2 regions of the Pantoea sp. YU22 genome follow, and region 1 is predicted to be linked to the other one. Evidence: predicted binding sites of a transcription regulator. Region 1 holds the regulator's gene; the other holds the start of a gene.
What was found. The regulator PurR, encoded in region 1, represses purine synthesis genes. The targets are predictions, from matches to a motif close to CANGCAAACGTTTGCNTG.

Region 1 (3,663 bases):
GCATAATGGTGGCGAATACCTTGTTGGCGCGGGCGCTGGGATAGCGATCTACTACCAGCGCCTGCCAGCTCACCGCTGCCGCGCACACGCCGATCGCCTGCAAAAAGCGCAGCGCCAGCATAAGCGCCACGTTTTCTACCCACAGCATACCGGCGCAGCCGAGCGCGAAAAGTGCCAGTCCCATCAGCAGGACAGGTTTGCGGCCGATGCGATCGGAAAGCGGTCCCCAGAAAAGCTGACCCACGGCGAAGCCCGCCAGAAAGAGACTCATACTGGCGCTGATGACGCCGGGCGACGTGGCGAAGCTAATCTGCATCGCGCCGAAAGCGGGAAGGTACATATCGGTCGCCAGAAAACCCAGCATGCTGAGCAGGGCGAGATAGGGCATAAATCCTTTTGATGACAGCATGGTTTTACTCATTCTCATATTCGTCAGGCAGGTTGAACGCGGCAAAGTGTAAAAGGGTGCGCCCGTCACTGTGAAACGTTAATATTTGCAGAATGCTGTGAAATATTTTGAAGGGAATAATTATGTGGTCTGAATATGCGCTTGAGGTGGTGGACGCCGTCGCGCGTACCGGCAGCTTCAGCGCCGCCGCTAAGGAACTGCATCGCGTGCCTTCTGCCGTCAGCTATACGGTGCGTCAGCTGGAAAGCTGGCTGGCGGTACCGCTCTTCGAGCGGCAGCACCGCGACGTGGCGCTGACCGCCGCGGGAGAACATTTCGTACGGGAAGGACGCGAAGTTATCAAAAAAATGCTCGCCACCCGCAGGCAGTGCCAGCAGCTGGCGAATGGCTGGCGCGGCCAGCTGAGCATAGCGGTTGATCGCATCGTGAAGCTGTCGCGCAGCCGCCAGCTGGTCACGGACTTCTATCGCCATTTCCCCGATATGGAGCTGCACATCAGCTATGAAGTTTTTAACGGCGTCTGGGATGCGCTGGCCGACGGGCGCGTAGACGTGGCGATCGGCGCGACCCAGGCGATTCCGGTCGGTGGACGCTTCTCTTTTCGCGATATGGGCGCGCTAAACTGGCGCTGCGTTGTGGCGCGCCAGCATCCGCTTACGCAACAGCCGCGACTCGACGACGACGCGCTGCGCGCCTGGCCGTCGCTGGTGCTGGAAGATACCTCGCGTGCGCTGCCGCGCCGCATGACCTGGACGCTCGATAATCAACGGCGTCTGGTGGTGCCGGACTGGCAGGCGGGGCTGGCGTGCGTACTGGATGGATTATGCGTGGCGATGATGCCGGGCCATCTGGCGCGTCCGTTGCTGGACAGAGGGGATCTGGCGGAGCTGACGCTGCCTGCGCCGTTCCCGGAAAGCCCCTGCTGCGTGAGCTGGTCGGAAGCGCACGCATCGCCGGCACTGAGCTGGCTGCTCAGCTATCTCGGCGATGCGCAAACGCTCAATCAGGAGTGGTTAAGCGAGGATTAACGGCGGTAGTCGCGGAAGGGACCGTCACCGACCGAGCGACGTTCAATCAGCGTCGGGTGCACTTCAATGGTCTGCGACTCTTCGCGTTTGCTGGTGATGCGATCCAGCAGCATCTCCAGCGCCTTCTCGCCCAGCTGGGCTTTAGGCTGATGGACGGTAGTCAGGGCTGGCGTGAAGTAGCGCGCGTTGCGCACATTATCATAGCCGATCACTGAAATATCCTGCGGCACGCGCAGGCCCATCTCGTCGGCGGCGCAGATCGCCCCCATCGCCATAATATCGCCGCCGCAGAAGATCGCCGTTGGGCGCTGCTTCTGCTGCAGGATCTGTTGCATCGCCTGATAGCCCGATTCTGGCTCAAAATCGCCCTGCACAATCCACTCGGAACGCACCGCGATGCCTGCTTCCTGAAGCGCTTTTAAAAAGCCTGCATGACGGCCGCCGCCGGTGTTGCGCTCCAGCTGACCCGGTATGGCGCCGATGTCGCGATGGCCGCGTTCAATCAGGTAGCGCCCCGCCAGATAGCCGCCCTGGAAGGCGTTATCGAGCACGGTATCGGTAAAGTCTGCGCGCGATTCGCCCCAGTCCATCACGACCATCGGGATATTGCGATTCTCTTCCAGCATCTTCAGCAGATCGTCCGGGTACTCGGAACACATTACCAGCAGTCCATCGACGCGCTTCTGCGCCATCATCGACAGGTAAGCGCGCTGCTTCTGCAGATCGTTGTGGGCGTTGCCGAGAATCAGGGTATAGCCGCGCTCAAAGCAGTGGTGCTCCACCGCTTCGATAATTTCCGCAAAATAGGGCGCCTCGCTGGAAGTGGCAAGCAACCCCAGCGTCTTGGTGTGATTTACCTTCAGGCTTCGCGCCACGGCGCTGGGCGAGTAGTGCAGCTCCTGAATCGCCTGCCAGACGGCGTTGCGCGTCTCTTCCGCAACGAAGCGCGTTTTATTGATAACGTGAGAAACGGTGGTGGTGGAGACACCCGCGCGCTTCGCGACATCTTTGATTGTTGCCATTAAAAAGAGACTCCAGAACTCATCAATAACTCGCTGATAAGCATAATGTTAAACGTTTGCGTCCGCTAAGAGACTTTTCTGTTAATTCGCTACAGTTTTTGTCGGTGAAATATTCACTGGGCGGGACAAAACAGAGGCTGTTGCGTGCGAACGGAACCGGTGTTGCGTCAGTTGCGCAACAAAGCCGGAGATTCTAACAAGGCTTGCAGGATAAAACGAGATTTTTACCGGCAACTATGGGAAAATCCCTTAAGACCCTGTTAATTGTGTGGATAAGGAAAAGTGATGAGCACTGATTTGAAAATGGCACTGATGACGACCTGTGCCGCGCTGCTGATGATCGTAGCGTTTAGCTTTACCGCCGTGATGCACTGATACGCAGCGATAAAAAAACCGGGGAGGCCCCCGGTTTTTCTTTTCTGTCTTAGCGTATGGTTTTCGGCGTCATCATTCGGCGCGCGCCGATGTAGTGACGCTGCCAGTAATCTTCCGACAGACCGCTGATCTGGATATCTTTTCCGGTGCGCGGCGACTGAATAAATTTGCCGTTGCCGAGATAAACGCCAACGTGATCGGCCGTACCGCGACCGTTAATACGGAAAAACACCAGGTCGCCTTTCTCCAGCGATTCGCGCTTCACCGGCGCGGCGTCGCGCAGGTGGTACATTTCATTGGCGGTGCGCGGAATTCTGAATTTCACTAAATCCTTATAGGCGTACCAGACCAGGCCGCTGCAGTCGAAACCGGTATGCGGAGAGGTGCCGCCCCACTGATAGGGTTTGCCCAGCTGTCCCATCAGCTTGGTCATCGCGGTTTCGCGCGCTTTCTGGTAACGCAGGCGATGAGACTTGCTCATTTTGATGGTGGTGCCGTCATCGGCGTCCAGCAGCTGCAGCTTAGCGGTTTTGGCCGTACCCAGCTCGCGCTGATGGCCATAACGTTTACGGGAAGATTTAAGGGATTTTTTCTGTTCGCCAGCGGAATGAGAAAGTGAAGCCGTTTCGATTTTCTTCTGTTTTTTCAGTTTAATTTTTTGCGTAGCAGAAGAAGGGCGCGATTTTTTCGAGCTGCTTTTAACCGGCCGCCGTTTGCGTCGCTCATCTTCGCGCGCGCTTTTTTTCTCCGCCTTGTGCAGGCTGGCGTTAACCGGCGTTTGCGGCGAAGCTGAAGCGATGTTCAGAAACAGCTGCGCGAAAGCTAATAT
Region 2 (3,663 bases), on a different contig from region 1:
CCGGTCCGCACAGCCAGAACTGCGTGCGCGGATCCTGCAGGCGCGCGGCTTCGCTGGCCAGATCCATCATACCTTCAGCATCAAACCGGCCCGCATCGGCGGCGTCCGGCACGCGATACCAGACGCGCTTCTCAAAATCTTGCAGGCGAGCGCCCGTCTCGGCCACTTCATCCGCAAAGGCGTGCTGCGCACCGTTTTCCGTCGCGTGCAGCCAGGTCACCGGCGCGGCATGCTGCTGTTCGGCCAGCGCATGCAGCATCGCCAGCGTCGGGGTTACGCCGACGCCCGCTGAAATTAGCGCCACCGGCGTGTCGGTCGTCACGTCCATAAATACGTCGCCGTGCGGCGCGGTCAGCTCCAGCACATCGCCTGGCTGTGCGTTTTCATGCAGCCAGCCGGAAACGGTGCCCTGTGCGTCGCGTTTCACCGCAATGCGGTAGGTTTTGCCATTGCTGGTATGCGTAAGCGAGTACTGGCGATTCTGCTGAAACTCAAAACTGGCGGGGTGCAGACGGACAGTAATATACTGGCCCGGCTTAAAGGCTGCGACTGCGCCGCCATCGACCGGCGTCAGAGTAAAGCTTTTAATGACCGAACTTTGCTCCTCAATAGCGCTAATGCGGAACGCGCGCGTACCGCGCCAGCCGCCTTCCTGCTGCTCGGTTTCCTGGTAAATCGCCTCTTCACGCTTAATAAATACATCCGCCAGCACGCCATAAGCGCGACCCCATGCCGCCAGCACTTCATCGCCTGGATTCAGCAGTTCTTTAATCGTCGCCAGCAGGTTCTCCCCGACGATAGCGTACTGTTCCGGCTTGATCGTCAGGCTGGCATGCTTCTGCGCGATTTTTTCTACCGCCGGCAGCAGCGCCGCCAGGTTATCCAGATTCGCGCCGTAGGCACAGATGGCGTTAAATAACGCCTCGCGCTGATCGCCGTTGCGCTGGTTGTTCATATTGAACACGTTTTTCAGTTCGGGATGCTGCGACAGCATGCGGTCGTAAAAGTGAGCGGTGAGCTTTGGCCCAACGGCGGCGACAGCAGGAAGGGTAGATTTCACGGTAGCAATGGTTTGTGCGTCAAGCATGGTGGTTCCTCAGGCTGCTTTAAAGTTGCATTTTAAATGCATGTTATGATCCTGGTTCGGTAGTTGTAAATAACCCGGTAAAAAATCAGGCTATAAAGGTGGCAAGCTTTAAGTACAAATTGCAAAAACCTGCGTCACAACCTGAGGAAAAATCGCGGTGCCACCGTAGCACAGGAAAGCGTAAAAATCCTTTGCCAGCGCCAAGCCAATCGTTTGCGTACAATCAGGAATTGGCGCTACCGTCACCTGGCAAAACGGTTTACACTGTTGGCCTTTGCTCCCTAAGGGAGCCTAAACCGCCGTTAAAAGTTAGCTGAGTCAGGAGATGCGGATGTTAAAGCGTGAAATGAACATTGCCGATTATGATGCCGAATTGTGGCAGGCGATGGAGCAAGAGAAAGTGCGTCAGGAAGAGCACATTGAACTGATTGCTTCTGAAAACTACACCAGCCCACGTGTAATGCAGGCGCAAGGTTCGCAGCTCACCAACAAGTACGCGGAAGGGTATCCGGGGAAACGCTACTACGGCGGTTGTGAATATGTCGACATCGTTGAACAACTGGCCATCGATCGCGCTAAAGCGCTGTTCGGCGCCGATTACGCTAACGTGCAGCCGCACTCTGGCTCTCAGGCTAACTTTGCTGTTTATACCGCACTGCTGAAGCCGGGCGATACCATTCTGGGCATGAACCTGGCGCATGGCGGTCACCTGACTCACGGTTCGCCGGTAAACCTCTCTGGCAAACTCTATAACGTCGTGCCTTACGGCATCGATGAGAGCGGCAAAATCGACTACGACGAGCTGGCAGAGCTGGCAAAAACCCATCAGCCGAAAATGATCGTTGGCGGCTTTTCTGCCTACTCCGGCGTCTGCGACTGGGCGAAAATGCGTGAAATCGCTGACAGCGTCGGTGCTTACCTGTTCGTCGATATGGCGCACGTGGCCGGTCTGATCGCTGCTGACGTCTATCCGAACCCGGTTCCGCACGCGCATATCGTCACCTCTACCACCCATAAAACCCTGGCGGGTCCGCGCGGCGGCCTGATCCTGGCGAAAGGCGGCGACGAAGAGCTCTACAAGAAACTCAACTCTGCCGTCTTCCCGGGCGGGCAGGGCGGTCCGCTGATGCACGTTATCGCCGGTAAAGCGGTGGCGTTTAAAGAGGCGATGGAGCCGGAGTTTAAAGCGTATCAGCAGCAGGTTGCTAAAAACGCCAAAGCGATGGTGGAAGTGCTGATCGAGCGCGGCTATAACATCGTTTCAGGCGGCACCCATAACCACCTGTTCCTGATCGATCTGGTCAGCAAAAACCTGACCGGTAAAGAGGCGGACGCCGCGCTGGGCCGCGCCAACATCACCGTTAACAAAAACAGCGTGCCAAACGATCCGAAAAGCCCGTTCGTTACCTCTGGCGTGCGTATCGGTACCCCTGCTGTGACTCGCCGCGGCTTTAAAGAAGCGGAAGTTCGCGAGCTGGCGGGCTGGATTGCCGACGTGCTCGACAACATCAACGATGAAGCGACTATCGAACGCACCAAACAGAAAGTGCTGGAAGTCTGCGCTCGTCTGCCGGTTTACGCATAAGCCTGAGCTTGTGTGACCGCGATTAAGGATGGCTTCGGCCATCCTTTTTTATTGCCGTTTTTAGGCTAGAGTAACGCGCAATCATTTTCTATGGACCCTTCACTGCGGGAGGCAGAATGGCGATCGGCTCGTCAAAATGGCTCGGTCTCGGCTATTTCACTTACTTTTTTTGCTACGGTATCTATCTGCCTTTTTGGGGCGTCTGGCTAAAGGGCACCGGCCTCGATGCGGAGAAGATCGGCCTGCTGCTCGGTTGCGGCATGGTGGCGCGCTTTGTGGGCAGCCTGCTGATCGCTTCGCAGGTGAAGCATCCAGCGCAGCTGATCACCGCGCTGCGGTTGCTGGCGCTGCTGACCTGTTTGTTCGCCGCCGGATACTGGATAGGGCAGCAGTGGCTGTGGCTACTCTTCGTTATAGTGGGCTTTAATCTCTTCTTTTCGCCGCTGGTGCCGCTCAGCGATGCGCTGGCCGCCACCTGGACCCAGCAGATCGGACTGAAATATGGCCCGGTGCGGCTGTGGGGATCGCTGGCGTTCGTTATCAGTTCGGCGCTTACCGGACTGCTGGTCAACCACTGGTCATCGCAGGCGATTCTGGCGCTGCTCTCCGTCGGCGTGCTGGCGATGCTGGGCGGCATGTTGCTGCCGCCGCTTACCCGACCGCAGGGCGAGGAGCGACACAGCGCGACAGGCGGCGGCTGGCAGGCGTGGCGCGATCTGCTGCGTGAGAACAGCGTGTGGCGCTTTATGCTGTGCGTTACGCTGATGCAGGGGGCGCACGCCGCCTATTACGGATTCAGCGCGATATGGTGGCAGCAGAGCGGCTACTCCGCGTCGGTGGTAGGCTATCTGTGGTCGCTTGGCGTGGTAGCGGAGATTGTCGTTTTCGCTCTGAGCAATCGCCTGTTTCGACGCTGGCGCGCGCGCGATTTGCTGCTGCTCTCCGGCATCTGCGCGCTGGTGCGCTGGACATTGCTGGGTGCGACCGTTGA

Region 2: a site for PurR is predicted at 1,290-1,307, ahead of glyA (serine hydroxymethyltransferase). Genes of this name have one in related genera too.

Annotation. Positions count from the first base shown of each region.
Region 1 covers NZ_RYDU01000001.1:630,254-633,916, forward strand. The annotation lists gene punC (purine nucleoside transporter PunC) at 1-409, opposite strand, end outside; gene punR (DNA-binding transcriptional activator PunR) at 532-1,437, shown strand; gene purR (HTH-type transcriptional repressor PurR) at 1,434-2,459, opposite strand; gene EKL29_RS03055 (YnhF family membrane protein) at 2,745-2,834, shown strand; gene EKL29_RS03060 (C40 family peptidase) at 2,884-3,663, opposite strand, start outside.
Region 2 covers NZ_RYDU01000005.1:177,240-180,902, reverse strand. The annotation lists gene hmpA (NO-inducible flavohemoprotein) at 1-1,087, opposite strand, end outside; gene glyA (serine hydroxymethyltransferase) at 1,419-2,672, shown strand; gene EKL29_RS10155 (3-phenylpropionate MFS transporter) at 2,789-3,663, shown strand, end outside.